Regions from separate parts of the Neobacillus sp. K501 genome, predicted to be linked through region 2. Evidence: riboswitches for the same ligand, from Rfam matches in the RefSeq annotation. Region 2 holds a riboswitch; each other region holds the start of a gene.
The links. A riboswitch is a leader RNA that binds a small molecule or an ion and turns the genes downstream of it on or off. The one in region 2 is predicted to bind S-adenosylmethionine.

Region 1 (4,215 bases), on a different contig from region 2:
TTCTAATTTTTCTAATAAGGTCATATTATTTCTCCTTTATCAAGGACAAATGTTTTTCTTTTACAGCGTCTAGCGCATGGGAAAAATCTTTTATTAGATCCTCTGAATTTTCCAGTCCGACAGAGAGACGAAGGAGGCTATTTTTAATTCCTCTTTTTTCCCTTTCGGCTAGTGGCATCGCCGCATGAGACATCTTGGCAGGATAGGATAAAATCGATTCCACAGCGCCAAGACTAACAGCGAATACAGGTATTTTTACAGTGGAAACAAAGGTCCGAACTGCTTCCTCATTAACGAGTTCAAATGAAAAAACAGCCCCTGCTCCATTTGCCTGAGTATTTTGGAGTTCATACTGTGGGTGGTTTGGAAGACCAGGATAATAGACTTTTTCGATCAGCGGATGTGACGCTAGAAATTCAGCAACTTTAAGAGCTGATTTCTGTGATTGTTCTAGCCGAACATGAAGCGTTTTTAAGCCTCTAAGCACAAGCCAAGCATCCTGAACCCCTAGTACAGCTCCAAAAGAATTTTGTAAAAATCCGAGCCTTTTGGCCAAGCCAGCATCGTTCACTACCGCAAGTCCTGCAATGACATCGCTATGACCAGATAGAAATTTCGTCGCACTATGAAGGACGACATCTGCCCCGAGCTCAAATGGTTTTTGCAGGGCAGGAGTGAGAAAAGTATTATCAACAAAGACAAGGGCGTTATTTTCTTTAGCAATTTCACTAACCGCTTTAATATCGGTTACTTTTAATGTAGGGTTTGAGGGAGTTTCAACATAGAATGCCTTTGTATTTGGCTGAGTAGCAGCCCTTACCTGACCTAAGTCAGTCATATCGACAAAGGTATGTTCAATTCCGAAGCGGGAAAGAACTTCGGTAACCATTCGAAACGTCCCGCCATAGACATCCTCCGTAATGACGACGTGATCACCGGATGAAAGAAGTAGAAAAGCTGTAGATATCGCAGCCATTCCTGATGAAAAGGCAAAGCCTTTCGAACCTCCTTCTAATTCTGCAATCACATCTTCCAGCGCTTCCCTTGTCGGATTTAAGCTGCGGCTATAATCATATTTTCCAAACTGGTCGATTTTTGATTGATGAAAGGTGGAAGCGTGTTGGATAGGGACACTGACCGCTCCCGTTGCAGGATCAAACTTGTGTCGATTATGCAGTAGCTTCGTTTCAAAACAAAATTCTTCGCTTGTCATTTACCAATCACTCCCTCTTTTAGTTTGGAAAAAGCTCGTTCAAGATCGTTAATAATATCCTCTGGATCTTCAATCCCGACAGAAAAACGTAATAAGCGGTTGCAGACACCGGATTGGATACGGACTTCTTCTGGAATATCAGCGTGAGTCTGTGTTGCCGGGTAAGTAATAAAGCTTTCTGTACCCCCGAGGCTTTCAGCAAAGGTGATAAGGGCTAAATTTTGTAAAAATGGGTTCACACATGCTTCATCTTTAACACGAAATGAAACCATTCCACCTTTGCCAGGATAAAGAACATCGGTTACCGCTTCATGATTAGAAAGATATTCAACAATTTCCTTTGCATTTTTTTCATGTTTTTTCATCCGGAGCGATAAAGTTTTCATGCCTCGCATTAATAACCAGGAATCGAATGGACTGAGGACTGCACCAGCTCCGTTGTGGTAGAGTGCTAGTTCATCACAAAGTTCTTTCCCTTTAGCTACAATGAGTCCGGCAAGAACATCATTATGGCCGCCGAGATATTTCGTCGCACTATGAATGACAATATCAGCCCCAAGCAGAATCGGCTGTTGAAGAACAGGAGTGTAGAATGTGTTATCAACAATCAACAATATTCCATGTTCCTTGGCAATTTCAGAAACAGCGGCTATATCGGACTGCTGCATTAGAGGATTGGTCGGGGTTTCAAGGAAGATTGCTTTTGTTTGTGGTGTAATCTTACGTTCAATCTCCTCGGGACAACATGTATTAACGTATTCCGCCTTTAATCCCCATTTTTTATAGCCTTTATCTAATAATCGATAGGTTCCGCCATATAAATCTTCACTTACAAGCCATTCATCTCCCGCTTGAAACAAGGACAAAACCGTAAAAATCGCAGCCATACCTGAACTGCAGGCAAATCCTTGATCTCCCCCTTCTAAATCCGCAATGGCTTGTTCAAGGAGCTGGCGTGTTGGATTACCTGTACGAACGTAATCAAAACCAGTGGATTGCCCAATCCCCTCATGCCGGTAGGCAGTTGAAAAATAAACGGGCGGATTAACGGTGCCTGTCACCGTATCACTGCGATTTCCAATTTGGGCAAGCTTCGTATCAATCTTAAACATCACAACCACTCCTATTTAATAAAAATATAAATAAAAAAAGTCTTCTTTAAGAAGAAGACTTTTGTCAGTACAACACAGTTGTCATTCTTCTTATCTCGCAAATTCGTAAATTTGCAGGACGTAGCACCTTTTCAATGAAAAATTCATTGAAGGTTGCTGAGACTTCATAGGGCCATTCCCTCTGCCTCTCTTGATAAGAACTAATATTTAGACTTTTTATAAAATTTACACCATTAGAGGAGAGACTGTCAACTTATTTTCAAATAAATATACTAAGATATCTCAAGTGAAAGTTCGTTATAAAGGAAAAAGTAGAAAGTGGGATAAGTAAATTAAGCTATAACTTTAGAAGTGTGAATTTTAAGAATAATAGTTAAATTCGCCACATTTCCATTGACTTGTTCTATATAATGAACTAACATGAGGTATAAGAACTAGTCTATGTGTTTTATATAGAATGTTTTGTTGTAGTCTATTTCTTAAGTAACAAATGGATAATTTAATAAAAAGGTGTTTTTTTTGGAAAAATCGTTCTTTAATAAGAACAAAAATATTTTGGTGATACCTCCTTTCCATTATCAATGGGGGTACTCGGTCATGCTGTGGGTCGATAGACCTTAGACGCTAGTCGTCAAGGGGATGATGTGAGGACGGGTTAGATGCCCAAATAAAAAATTTAAAGTATGGACTCTTATGAAAGAGTCTATACTTTAAATTTTTTATTAAGAAAAAGGGAAAGGAATGGGGATTTTGACTTATCGCCAAAGAATATCGTTTTTTATCTTTATTGACTCATTTATTGTCTTAGCATCTATCTTCTCCAGTCGGTTTTTGGTAGGAGGAACTTTGAATGTGGTTACTTCTTCAACCTTATTAATCGCGGTGACTATATTACTCAGTCAATATTTCCTTTCATTTCGCTTCAAGTTATATAAAAAGGCATGGGAATATGCAAGTATTGGGGAATTGTTAAGCATTTTAAAGGTTGTAACCTTATCAATCCTGATCTCAGCTGGAGCAGAGCAATTATTAATAGGTGAAATTTCCTTTCGTTTGCTAACAGTGGTGTGGTTATTGAATTTGTTGTTTATGGGAGGGTTACGCTTTAGTTGGAGATTGTTCCGAGACACATATTTAAATAGGGCAAATAACAATCAGCGTACACTCATCGTTGGAGCAGGATCAGCCGGGATGATGGTCGCAAGACAATTAAAACAGAATAATGAAGCTGATTTATTTCCAGTGGGGTTTATTGATGATGATATCAAAAAGCATAAACTTGATATTTTAGGGATTCCGGTAATGGGTGGAATCACTAGAATTGAAGAAATCGTGAAAAAGCTTGATATTAATAATATTGTCATTGCCATCCCGTCACTAAGTAAAAAAGAGTTAAATAACATATTTTTGGAGTGTGCTAAGACTAGTGCCAAGACGCAGATATTACCGATGCTAGAAGACCTAATGACAGGAAAAGTATCTATAAAACAGTTTCGTGATGTTCAAGTGGAAGATTTATTAGGCAGGGATCCAGTTGAATTAGATCTGAATAGTATATCGGAATATATCACGAATAAAGTGGTATTAGTAACAGGTGCAGGGGGATCCATCGGCTCAGAAATTTGTCGGCAGATTGCTCAATTTTCGCCCCAAAAACTTATTTTATTAGGGCATGGAGAAAATAGCATTTACTCCATTGAAATGGAGTTGAAAAATTCCTACCAAAATACGGATATAGAATTTGTTCCGGTTATTGCCGATTTACAAGACTTAAAGAAAATGATGTTTGCAATGAGCTTATACCAGCCGGATGTTGTCTATCATGCAGCTGCCCATAAACATGTACCATTAATGGAATGTAATCCAGAAGAGGCTGTTAAAAATAACATA
Region 2 (4,215 bases):
GGCAATCGTTGCAACATCCACTGGAATACCAACACCAAGGTTTAAAACGGTGCTCGGAACAAGCTCCGCTGCAGAACGACGTGCAATGATTTTCCGTTCATTTAGTGGGATGGTTTCGATATTTTCAATTGGTACTTTTACATGACCAGAGAATGCCGGATTGTAATAGGTATTTTCTGTTTGATAGTGATTTTCCGGTTTAGCAACCACAATATAATCAACTAAAATACCAGGTACTTTAATATCCTTTGGATTTAACGTACCGCTTTTCGCAACGGTTTCTACTTGGGCGATAACGATTCCGCCTGAGTTATGAACCGCTTGGGCAATCGGAAGCACTTCCATATGAAGGCCTTCCTTCTCAAGCGTTAAGTTGCCATTTTCATCGGCAACGGTTCCGCGAATTAAGCCAATTTGGATCGGGAATGATTTATAGAACAACCATTCTTCTCCTTCAATTTCAATCACTTTAACAATCTCTTCTTTGGTAGATGGCGACATTTTTCCACCTTCTAGGCGAGGATCAACAAATGTTCCCATCCCAACCTTTGTAATAACGCCTGGGCGTTTTGCGGCGATTTCACGATACAACTGAGTGATGACACCCTGTGGAAGGTTATAGGCTTCACACTTATCTTCTTCAATTAGTTTTGCCATTTCTGGAGAAGCAATGGCGATTCCTCCGATCCACCGCTTCGTTAATCCCTCGTATCCCAAGTGACTCATACCCTTGTCACGACGATTACCTACCGCACTAGCATGCATGACGGTTAAATTTTTCGGATGACCGGTTTTAAGGAACCGCTCTTCAATCGAGATTCCCATTTCTTCTGCCCAGCAGGATAATCCAAACCCACTTGCTGCAACCGTATCACCATCTTTAATTAATTCTGCTGCCTTTTCGGCTGAAATTACTTTTGACATTTTATCCACTCCAATTTGTGAATTATTTCACATGTTTATTTAAAAAAATTTCATTTACCTCGATATATGTTGTTTGTGAATTATTTCACTTACATCGTAAGTCACATCCAAAATCCCGTCAATGACCGCAAAATCACAGAGATTTATCCTGTTTTCTGTAGCTATTTTGCGACTCTCACAATTAGATAAAAATTCAATGGTGCGATGTAATGGAATGAAAAGAGGGAGGACAGACCCCTTTTATCTCCAATCCCTTTGGTCCATCTCATCGACGAACCTACATATCTTGAAGTGTTTTTATGAATGATGCAAAAAAACAACAACATCCCTATCCTTCTTCTCCATAAATGATAGTTAAAATCTGAAGTTCACACTTTTGTTGAATACTCTCTATTTTTTCTTGGATAAACAGCAGAAAAAAATAATAAAAAAATTTTTTCTCCTGTTTGTCTTTATCATTTTGCAAATTTACAACATCATTCCTATTGATGAAAAACTTGAATTTATAAGGTTTTCGAGGGTTATTGATTTCATTGGCGACAAGAACATCTCCATATTTTACAAGCGATCTTGGGGAAAAAATAAGATTATTTTTAAAATAAGTGTTTGACTTTTAAGTTTTATTGCATTAAATTAATACACAAGTTCGAAAAACGAAATAATTAAATTACTTCTTATCAAGAGAGGTTGAGGGACTGGCCCTATGACACCTCGGCAGCGGAACGGAATGTTCTGTGCCAAATCCAGCAAGTATGACTTGATAGATAAGAAGAGGCTGATACGTTTATTAAAATTTGCCCTCTTCTTTTTCAAGAAGAGGTTTTTTTATTTACAATCAAATACTAACTTTCTTATCGAGAGAGGCAGAGGGACTGGCCCTATGAAGCCTCGGCAGCGGATCCAATTGGAGACTGTGCCAAATCCAGCAAGCGCAAAATGCTTGAGAGATAAGAAGAGCTCACCCTTTGCTTTGCATTGGCACGCCCTCTTCTTATTTCCAAGAAGAGGGTTTTTTATTTTCGCGAAAAGGAGACGATTAGGATGATCGAATTTCAGAATTTAAAAAAGGTCTATGAGAGCGGCGGACAGCAGGTAGCCGCATTAAATGGAATTAATTTAAAAATTAATAAGGGGGAAATCTTCGGAGTCATTGGTTTCAGTGGCGCAGGTAAAAGTTCACTCATCCGCTGTGTGAATCTTTTAGAACGGCCGACGTCTGGTAAAGTCATCGTCGATGGTCACGAACTTACTTCCCTTTCGGTAAAAGAAGTTCGTGAGATTAAGAAAAATATTGGGATGGTGTTTCAGCATTTTAATCTCCTAAACTCAAAAACGGTGTTTGCCAATGTGGCAATGCCGTTGACGCTAGCCAAAGTTCCGAAGAATGCCATCAGAGAACGGGTCTATGAGTTGCTTGAATTTGTCGGATTAGCCGATAAAGCTGACTACTATCCGGATCAGCTTTCCGGGGGACAAAAGCAACGAATCGGAATCGCAAGGGCCTTGGCTACGCAGCCATCGATCCTCCTTTGTGATGAAGCAACATCAGCTCTCGATCCGCAAACAACTAGTTCGATCTTGCAGCTGTTGAAAAAAATCAATAAAGAGTACAATATCACGATTCTCATCATCACTCACGAAATGGCGGTCATTCGCGAAATTTGCGACCGAGTCGCCGTGATTGAGGCTGGGAAAATCATTGAAGAAGGTACGGTGTTTGACGTCTTTTCCGCACCGAAAACACAGACTGCAAAGAACTTTGTCAGCTCGGTGATGAACGATCAGCTTCCTGATTCAATCAAAGACATCATCAACAATCACGCCGGGGTACAGAAGGTGTTCCGCATTAATTTTGTCGGAGGTTCCGCAGGACAGCCGCTGCTTTCGGAGCTGGCGAAACAGTTTGATATCCATATCAACGTCTTGTTTGGAAACATCACGGAGCTTCAAGGCATCCCCTTTGGAAACCTGATTGTCGAGTTCCAGGGGTCTGATAAAGAAGTGATCCGTGCCTTAACCTATATCAACCAGAAGAATATCAGCATAAAGGAAGTGAAAGCACATGCTAGTTAATTCCGAGCAAATCATTACTGCCCTAATTGAAACCATCCAAATGGTGGCCTTCTCTCTCTTGTTTTCAACGGCGCTGGGACTGCCGCTTGGGATCTTGTTGGTCGTCACTCGAAAAGGCCACTTGCTGGAAAACTTACCGTTTTTCAATATCATGAATGGCATCATTAACATTTTCCGTTCTGTACCGTTCATCATTTTACTAGTTGCGATGATCCCCGTTACCCGGTTGATTGTCGGGACATCAATTGGAACGGCAGCAGCCGTTGTTCCACTTGTCTTCTATGCCGGGCCTTACATTGCAAGATTAGTAGAAAACTCTCTACTTGAAGTAGATCCCGGAGTCATCGAAGCCGCGGAGGCAATGGGAGCAACCCCGGTACAGATTGTTTTTAAATTTTTGATTCCCGAGGCACTTAGCTCACTGGTATTAGCACTCACAATTGCTACGATCGGTCTCGTCGGAGCATCGGCAATGGCAGGCGCCGTTGGTGGCGGTGGAATTGGAGATTTGGCCATTACATACGGCTACCAGCGTTTTGACACTGTCACAATGATGATTACAGTAGGAATTCTGATTGTGATCGTTCAAGGTCTACAGTCATTAGGAAATATTGCAGCAAAGAAAATTAGAAGAAGATAACGAGGAGGAAGTAACATGAAAAAACTATTATTATCGATCATTATTTTTACATTAGCGGTACTTGGTGCCGGCTGCTCAGAGGAAAAAACAAGCTCCGGCAAAGAAACAAAGGAAATTAAGCTTGGAGTTAGCGGCACAGATACACGCATTTGGGACTTTATCGCGAAAAAGGCAGAGAAGGAGGGAATTAACATTGAAATCGTTAAATTCTCCGATTATGTGGCTCCGAATACGGCCCTTGCTGAAGGAGAATTAGACGTCAATGCTTTCCAAACGGTTGCTTATTTTGATGTTTTCATTAAAGAACACAATCTTGACCTTGTGCCAATTGCAACGACTGTTCTTGCGCCAATGGGCATTTACTCTGAAAAATACAAGGATATTAAAGATATTCCGGATGGCGCTAAAATTGCTCTTCCTAACGATGCATCTAACCAAGGACGTGCCTTACTACTGCTTCAAGAAGCTGGCTTAATTAAGTTACCGAAAGATTTTGATGCTAATGGGGACCTTACACAAGTAAAAGATAACCCGAAAAACCTTGAATTTGTCCCAATGGTTCCAGCTCAAACACCTAG
Region 3 (4,215 bases), on a different contig from region 2:
TTCTAGCGGAGGGAATTGTAAGTGGGGAATTTGTCTTTTGCCCGATGCATGATTGGAAAATTTGTGTAAGTGACGGGAAGGTTCAAGCACCAGATGTGGGCTGCGTCCAGTCTTATCCGGTAGAGGTTCAGGAGGATCAAATTTATATAGTTATAGAATAGGTGAATTTAAGAGAGAAATATTTTTAGGGGTCTATGAATGGGTCGGTCTAATAAAAGACTTAAGGGAGTGAAAAGATGGCATTGGTGAGTCCGTATCAAGTAGTCGATAATATGATTCAAGCTGGAGAGGCAAAATCAAAATTGCCAGTTAAAGATTTATTAATCCGTGGAGTGCTAGCTGGAGCACTTCTTGGCTTTGGTACAACCTTAGCTTTTACTGCTGAGATTCAGACTGGGATGGGAGTTGTTGGCGCCATCCTTTTCCCGGCAGCTTTTGTCATTATCATTCTTCTCGGGTTGGAATTGGTTACGGGTAGTTTTGCACTCATCCCTGTTGCGGTCATGGAAAAAAGGGTTTCAGTGATTGCGATGCTAAGGAATTGGTTTTGGGTGATTATAGGACATCTCATCGGGGCGATTTTTTATGGTGGTCTTTATGTCATTGCCGTCACCCAACTTGGCCATGTAACCGATAATGGAGTTGCAACTAAAATCATCGCAGTTGCAGAAGCTAAAACGAACGGTTATAAAAACATTGGAATAGACGGGTACATCGTGGTTATCGTCAAAGCGATACTCTGTAATTGGATGGTCACACTAGGTGCCGTAATGGCCATGACTGCTAAGTCTGTAATTGGAAAAATTGCCGCCATGTGGCTACCAATCTTAATTTTCTTTGCACAAGGGTTTGAGCACGCTGTTGTCAACATGTTTGTAATCCCAGCAGGCATGATGCTAGGTGCGGAAGTGTCTATGGCAGATTGGTGGATTTGGAACCAAGTTCCTGTATTGGCAGGAAACCTGATAAGTGGATTGCTTTTTACAGGGGCAGCCCTTTATTACACCTATCGAAAGGCAGAACCGAAAATGGTTTTGGATATGGCTAAATCTAAGCCAGCTATTACAAATACACAAAGGGGTTCAGTATAAAGGAGGGCTTAGATGGGAAAAGCATTTATCGTGGGCGCTGGTCCTGGAGACCCAGAATTAATTACTGTAAAAGCATTAAAATGTATTCAAGCTGCAGATGTCATTCTTTATGATCGCCTTGTAAATGCTGCTCTATTAGAAGAAGCAAAAAAGGGATGTCAGCTGATATATTGTGGCAAACGGCCGGGTCATCATACCATGAACCAGGAAGCAATCAATGATTTGTTAGTCAAATTCACCGAGAAGGGTAAAATAGTGGTCCGTTTAAAAGGTGGTGATCCTTTTGTCTTTGGTCGCGGGGCTGAGGAAGCTGAGGCGTTAGTAAAAATGGGTCTTTCCTTTGAAGTAGTTCCTGGAATTACTGCCGGCCTAGCCGCACCTGCCTGTGCAGGGATTCCGATCACACATCGTGAACTTGGCAGTTCATTCGCTGTTATAACAGGACATTGCCAGACAGGTCTACCAGTGGATATTGATTGGAAAAATCTAACCAAAGCCGTTGATACCATCGCTGTTTATATGGGGATTCGCAATCTCCCTTATATATGTCAAGAATTACTGTACCATGGGAAAAATGAAAATACACCTGTTGCGGTTATCCAGGAGGGAACAACGGTAAACCAGCGGACAGTAATTGGAACGTTAAAGACCATTGCTGCGATCGTTGAAAACGAAGGGATAAAAAATCCAGCAATGATTGTGATTGGTGAGATAGTAAAATACCGTGAAAAAATAAGGAAGCTAGAATTTGAGGAAAGGCCTGAAAAATATGTGACCATGGCCTAAACTTGAGCAGGTAAAGAGAAGCGTCATGTCGGGTACAACTCGATTATGGCGCTTTTCTTTCATTTGGAGAATCCTTTTATTTTCCCCTTCATTTTAATTTTCTAAATTTTAAAGTTTTTCATTTACATAAAACCTATTGGTATGGTAGGATTAATTTCATCAATTACAAAATTCTTATCTAGAGTGGCAAAGGGACTGGCCCGATGATGCCCGGCAACCTGCTAAGCAAGGTGCTAATTCCAGCAAAATGATTTCATTTTGGGAGATAAGGTGTTACCTGAGCAGTTAACGCCTTTCCTAGATGGAAGGGTGTTTTTTATTAGAAAGGAGGGCGAATCACACTGAAACCAGAAGACAGAGAAGAAATCATGACACATCTTGAGAAAATGCTGGAAACACTACAATTTGGATCCATCACCCTTGTTGTCCAAGACGGAAAGATTGTACAAATTGAGAGAAATGAAAAGGTTCGTCTTCAATCGAATAAAAATCGCTGACTAGAAAAACTAGAGGCGGTCTCCATCACTAAGCTTAAGTGGAGACTGCCTTTTTTTATTGAATGAAAGGAGGTTTGCAGCCATGACGGGTGCAATAACCTATCAAAATTGGAATCCATTAAAAAACTCTTTCACAATTGATGACGAAACAAAAGGAGCACGTTCTGTTTTAGAGTGGGCCTACAGCTCGTATCCGGAAGAAGAACTTGTGTATGCATCTAGCTTTGGAGCAGAGGCCATTGTCTTAATTGACTTAATCCAGCAAATAAAGCCAGATGCCCATATTGTCTTTTTGGATACAGGCTTACACTTCCCTGAGACCTATGATGTAATTAACAAAATCGAAGCTCGATTCCCGAAGCTGAGAATCGAACGGAAACTGCCAAAGCTTAGCCTTGATGAACAAAGAGAACAATACGGATCAGCATTATGGAAAAGAGAGCCAAACCAGTGCTGCCAAATTCGTAAAGTGATTCCATTGAGGGAAACGTTGACGGCCAAACAAGCCTGGATTTCTGGATTGCGCAGGGAGCAATCACCGACAAGAGCAAACACGGAATTTATTAATAAAGATGATAAATTCGAGAATATCAAAATTTGCCCATTAATCCACTGGACCTGGGATGAGGTATGGGAGTATATCCGAGACAAAGACCTTCCCTACAATTCCCTGCATGATCAAAATTACCCGAGCATCGGTTGTTTCCCTTGTACGCAGCCTGTTTCAGCAGATGGTGATTCCAGGGCAGGACGATGGGCGGGAAGCGGCAAGACGGAGTGCGGCTTGCACACTCGTTAAAGGAGGGCTATTGATTGCTCACAATGATTGCAATTTCCATTGGTTTATTTTTTGCCATAAATATTGGCGGTAGTGGGGCTGCTGCTTCGATGGGGATCGCTTATGGTTCCGGGGTTGTCAATAAACGGTTAGCCTTAATGCTCTGTGGCATCGCCGTGTTTTTAGGTGCTTGGCTTGGCGGTGGTGAAGTCGTGAAGACAATTGGCAGCGGAATTGTTCCTTCCAGTACTTTTACGGTCCCAATAGCATTAATTGTATTGGCATCAGCGGCCCTGTCACTGTTTTTGGCCAATATCTTTGGGATTCCACTTTCTACTAGTGAAGTAGCTGTGGGTGCCGTTGTCGGGGCAGGGATTGTTTATCAATCTGTATTTATCGGCAGTCTCGCCTGGATTATGTTCTTTTGGCTGCTTACACCATTTGCTGCCTTCATCATCGCCATTTTGGCTTCTTATTTGTTAAAAAACAAATATTTTACTCGGTGGATGAAGGCTCCAAAAGCGGTACCCCTTTTATCAGTTCTCGTTGTATTTATGGGATTGTTCGAAGCCTTTTCGGCTGGAATGAATAATGTTGCAAATGCGGTAGGGCCGCTTGTCGGCGCTGGGATTCTTACAACAGATAAAGGAATCCTATGGGGCGGATTATTTGTAGCGGCTGGAGCATTGATTCTCGGTCATCGTGTTTTAGAAACAAATGGGAAGAAAATCACCACCTTAAAGTTGGAAGAGGGCTGTGTCATCTCAGGTACCGGAGCAACAATTGTGACAATTGCATCCGTCTTTGGGATTCCTGTCCCATTAACCCAAATTACAACTTCATCGATCATTGGAATCGGCTTCGCCAAACACGGGAAATCCGTTTTGAAAAAAGGCATAGTGGTTCAGCTATTAACGGTTTGGATTGTATCGCCAGTGCTGTCAATGGTATTGTCGTATACCCTAATCCAGTTGATCATTGAACATAATTTTTATCCAATTGTGGCGATGATAGGTGTATTGATTTCAGTATTCGGAGTGATGTCATTGATGAAACGACCGAA
Region 4 (4,215 bases), on a different contig from region 2:
ACCAAACCGTATCGCTAAATCGCCGATTCCTCCGCCGCCAACGGTACCCGCCATCGCTGAAAAGCCAATTAAACTGATGAGCGTTAAGGTAACTCCAGAAATGATTCCAGACCTCGCTTCAAGCAGCAGTACATCTTTAATAATCATCCACGGTGTAGCACCGGCAGCAATGGCAGCTTCAATAACACCTTTATCAATCTCCCTTAACGCCGTTTCAACAATCCTTGCGAAAAACGGAATTGCCGCAGCTGTAAGTGAAACACTTGCCGCTGTCGGACCAATGGTTGTTCCTACTAAGAAATTTGTTAATGGAATAAGAGCTACTAGTAAAATGATGAACGGGATCGACCGCACCATATTTACGGCAAAGCCTAAAACATTTTGGATCAAACGATTTTCTAAAAACAAACCTTTATCGGTGATATATAATAGAATTCCAACTGGCAGTCCAATCACGATGGCTACTAGTAATGAAATGGTTATCATATAAATCGTTTGAAAAAAAGCGGTATTAATATCTGGAATGAGTTCCACGAGATGCTGAAAATCAAAGCCCATCACGTAACACCTCCACTTGCGCTGCCCGATTCTCGATATATTGAAGGGCAGCTCTGATTTCTTGTTTTTCACCATTCAGCTCCATAATAAAGATGCCGAGAGGGAATTCTTGAATATACTCAATCGAACCGTGGAGGAAGTTGCCTTTTACGTTAAATTGCTGAAGCATATCAGAAATGACCCCCTCTCCAGCTACTTTCCCTTTGAATGTCACCTTCACAATGGGTCCTTCGCATCCATTTAAAATGACTTCTGGTATTTCTAAGGAAACAACACTTTCAATAAACTCTTTTGTTAATTCCGTTTGAGGATTGGCAAAGATATCATAGACAGCACCTTCTTCTATGACTTTTCCATCCTGCATGATCGCCATCCGGTTGCAGATTTCCTTTACAACATCCATTTCATGGGTAATTAAAACAATGGTAATATTGAGTTCTTTATTGATTTTTTTTAATAGATTTAAAATCGACTTTGTTGTCGTTGGGTCGAGTGCAGATGTTGCTTCGTCACATAGTAACACCTTTGGGTTGTTGGCAAGCGCCCGCGCTATACCAACCCGCTGTTTTTGACCGCCGCTTAGCTGTGCGGGATAAACATCTCTTTTATCCGAAAGACCAACCATCTCAAGCAGCTCTTCTACCCTTTCTTTGATTTGGTCGGCTGGTATCTTGGCCGCCTTTAGGGAAAAAACAATATTCTCGAACACTGTTTTTTGGCTGATTAAGTAGAAATGCTGGAAGATCATCCCGATTTTTAACCGTGCCAGTCGAAGATTCTCACCCTTTAAAGAAGTTAGATCAATACCATCTACCGTAATACTTCCAGAGGTTGGCCGCTCTAGCAGATTAATACAGCGCAACAGCGAACTTTTTCCGGCACCTGAATAACCAACAATTCCAAATATCTCGCCCTCTTGCACGGATAACGAGACTTCATCAACACCTTTTATGCTCCCATTTTTTGTTTTATAAACTTTTGAAAGATTCCGAATTTCAATCATATGATTACCCTCTTTTTTTAAAAATCAAGAACAAAAAATGCCCCTTTCAACTGAAAGGGGCATCGAAATACATTCTATATCTCGACTTATCTTTCAGAATGAAAGTCATTCTGCAGGAATTGGCACCTTCCCAAAAAGGGGGTTGCCGGACGTCATAGGGCCTTGTCCCTCGGTCACTCTCGATAAGTTCAATTAATTATTAAATTAGGATTATTTAGATACTACTAAGCTATCTTTATTTTGTCAATCGTCTAAAAATAACCTTCACTTTCGTTAACCGCTTTCATTCCGATAAAATCAACCAAAATAGTAGGGTTAAAAAATTTTTTCAAACAGTTCGTCGTACGATCAAGTGGACGGGTATTTCCTCGTAAGTGAGCTTTTCATTATTTACAGCTTGATTAAAAAGCTTTCTTCCAATCTCAACAAGAGGGATTTCAATGGTTGTGATGTTCATCATTTTAGCAATCGGCTGATTATCAAAACCGATAATCGCAAGTTCATTGGGAATGGAAATGTTTTGCTGTTGGGCACAGGTAACAATTCCAGCAGCCACTTGGTCACCGGTGACTAATAAGGCAGATGGTGGATTAACCATCTGCTTAATCTGCTCAATCACTTGCTCTCCATCTTCAAAATACAAGCAATCATCAAAGATATATTCAGAGCGAAACGGTAACTTGTATTTTTCATTAAAATCCTTATAGGCCAATCCTCTAGCCTTACTGCTCGGACCTGTTTTGCGACCAATACAATAACCTATTTTTTGATGACCTTCACGATATAAATAATCCAAGGCAAAAGAAAAGTTTTTATAATGGTCGATGAAGGTGGAAGAAGCTTCTTTCCCTTTGGTATCTTCACAAAAAACAATTGGTCCATAAGGTAAGTATTCTTCAATTTTGGACCACTCACAAATTCTCGAACAAATGATGAGGGCATCAACCTGCTTTTGCTTAAGCATCCGTAATGCCTCTATTTCCCTGCTCCTCACATAATTGGTTTGGATTAATACTAGATTATAGTTTTGCTTTAATGCCTCAGTTGCAATTCCATTAACCAACTGGGCAAAGTATGGATGATTTGAAAATGGAATGACCACACCAACAAGAAAGGTCTTCCCTTTACTTAAATGAACGGCATTTATATTCCGCTGATAATTACTCTTTCGGATCGCTTCTAAAACGGCTTTTCTTTTTTCATCCTTCACATAAGGATGCTGGTTCAATACACGGGAAACAGTCGTGACTGAAACTCCCGCCATTTTTGCCAAATCCCGAATATTTGCCACGTTATCACCTTTTCACTAAATAACTTTTCAGTACCCCTTACATTTATTATTATCCTACCACATTTTTCATTCAGTCTCTTATTTGCATAATAGTTCCTTTTCATTATTGATTAATTATCCTAATTTGGGTAAAAATGGAGTTGTATAACGAATCTAATTTGGGAGTGAAGCAAATGTCTGTAGATGTTTATCTTAATTTTAATGGCAATTGCCGGGAAGCGGTAGAATTTTATGCCAAGGTTTTTGGTTCTGAAGTACCGAAAATGATGACTTTCGGTGAAACACCACAAGATCCAAATTATCCAATGCCGGAAGAAGCGAAAAATTTAGTTATGCACACAAGACTGAACATCGCTGGAAGCAATGTCATGTTTTCAGATACTTTCCCAGGCATGCCGTTTGTGGAAGGCAACAACATTACCCTTTCCTTAATCAGTAATAATACGGACGATCTTACCTCCTGGTTTAACCAATTAAAAGAAGGCGGCAAGGTAGGGATGGAGCTTCAAGAAACATTCTGGAGCAAGCTCTACGGTCAAGTAACCGATAAATTTGGAATTCACTGGCAGATTAACTACGACAATGGTGAAATGGCCTGGTAAAACGAAAAGCGGAAGCGCCTTGGTCAGGGGCATATAAAAAGGATAGGGAGCAGTTCCCTATCCTTTTGCATTACTTTTTATAAAATTCTAATCCTTCGTTACTCAATTTTTCTTCCCAAATAAACTGCAACACAGCTAATTCTTCAGAGTAGTCGGTTTTGGCTTCATCCTTATCATATTCAAGATTCTCGAGGATCTCCATCTCAAAGTTTTCTTCCCCCTGTTGCTTCCACGCCTTGGTTAATTCGCGATTGGGGTGAAATCCTGATTGCAACTTGACGATACTGCTGTTCATTCTTGCCTTTAAATTGGCCGTCGCTTCAAGGAAACACTTATTATCCGATTTTGAACGAATGATATAGATGCCCATCGGGTGCTTCATTTCTCTATACTGCAATTTTAATTCCTTTTTTCGATTACTCTCCATTTAATATCCCATCTCTTTCAAGATACTTGATAAAGTCCGCAGCCGTTCACCAATTAGCTCATCATCATGGCTAAGCGCCTGACTGAACAATTGAATATCTTCATCAATTTTTTCATTGTCCGTACAAACAGCAACCGTCATTGCATCACCTTGAATTCCTACTCTGTCGATCATCGGATTTTCTGGATCATACAATTTCTCATATTGATAGGCTTCGCGAAAATGAAGCTTGGCCCGACTAACAAGAATCGCAAGATCAAGGACACGATGGAGCGGTAATTCCTCAGATTGCCTAGACCATTTTTCTCCTGTATATCGCCACACTTTAGCCGAA

Region 1: linked by a shared signal. The riboswitch ahead of ACWM35_RS22890 (methionine biosynthesis PLP-dependent protein) and the one ahead of ACWM35_RS12080 (methionine ABC transporter ATP-binding protein) in region 2 are both predicted to bind S-adenosylmethionine.
Region 3: linked by a shared signal. The riboswitch ahead of ACWM35_RS17625 (YezD family protein) and the one ahead of ACWM35_RS12080 (methionine ABC transporter ATP-binding protein) in region 2 are both predicted to bind S-adenosylmethionine.
Region 4: linked by a shared signal. The riboswitch ahead of ACWM35_RS15195 (methionine ABC transporter ATP-binding protein) and the one ahead of ACWM35_RS12080 (methionine ABC transporter ATP-binding protein) in region 2 are both predicted to bind S-adenosylmethionine.

The regions. Positions count from the first base shown of each region.
Region 1 covers NZ_JBSLYA010000014.1:59,711-63,925, reverse strand. Annotated here, with positions in the region: gene ACWM35_RS22900 (bifunctional homocysteine S-methyltransferase/methylenetetrahydrofolate reductase) at 1-24, opposite strand, end outside; gene metC (cystathionine beta-lyase) at 26-1,213, opposite strand; gene ACWM35_RS22890 (methionine biosynthesis PLP-dependent protein) at 1,210-2,325, opposite strand; SAM riboswitch class I at 2,413-2,525, opposite strand; gene ACWM35_RS22885 (polysaccharide biosynthesis protein) at 3,076-4,215, shown strand, end outside.
Region 2 covers NZ_JBSLYA010000004.1:294,119-298,333, forward strand. Annotated here, with positions in the region: gene ACWM35_RS12075 (acyl CoA:acetate/3-ketoacid CoA transferase) at 1-924, opposite strand, end outside; SAM riboswitch class I at 1,596-1,695, shown strand; SAM riboswitch class I at 1,773-1,878, shown strand; gene ACWM35_RS12080 (methionine ABC transporter ATP-binding protein) at 1,966-2,997, shown strand; gene ACWM35_RS12085 (methionine ABC transporter permease) at 2,987-3,637, shown strand; gene ACWM35_RS12090 (MetQ/NlpA family ABC transporter substrate-binding protein) at 3,653-4,215, shown strand, end outside.
Region 3 covers NZ_JBSLYA010000008.1:60,660-64,874, forward strand. Annotated here, with positions in the region: gene nirD (nitrite reductase small subunit NirD) at 1-161, shown strand, start outside; gene ACWM35_RS17615 (formate/nitrite transporter family protein) at 237-1,091, shown strand; gene cobA (uroporphyrinogen-III C-methyltransferase) at 1,104-1,877, shown strand; SAM riboswitch class I at 2,049-2,149, shown strand; gene ACWM35_RS17625 (YezD family protein) at 2,246-2,374, shown strand; gene ACWM35_RS17630 (phosphoadenylyl-sulfate reductase) at 2,457-3,173, shown strand; gene ACWM35_RS17635 (anion permease) at 3,197-4,215, shown strand, end outside.
Region 4 covers NZ_JBSLYA010000006.1:171,144-175,358, forward strand. Annotated here, with positions in the region: gene ACWM35_RS15190 (methionine ABC transporter permease) at 1-558, opposite strand, end outside; gene ACWM35_RS15195 (methionine ABC transporter ATP-binding protein) at 548-1,561, opposite strand; SAM riboswitch class I at 1,645-1,750, opposite strand; gene ACWM35_RS15200 (LacI family DNA-binding transcriptional regulator) at 1,890-2,852, opposite strand; gene ACWM35_RS15205 (VOC family protein) at 3,026-3,454, shown strand; gene ACWM35_RS15210 (GIY-YIG nuclease family protein) at 3,525-3,881, opposite strand; gene ACWM35_RS15215 (DUF6530 family protein) at 3,882-4,215, opposite strand, start outside.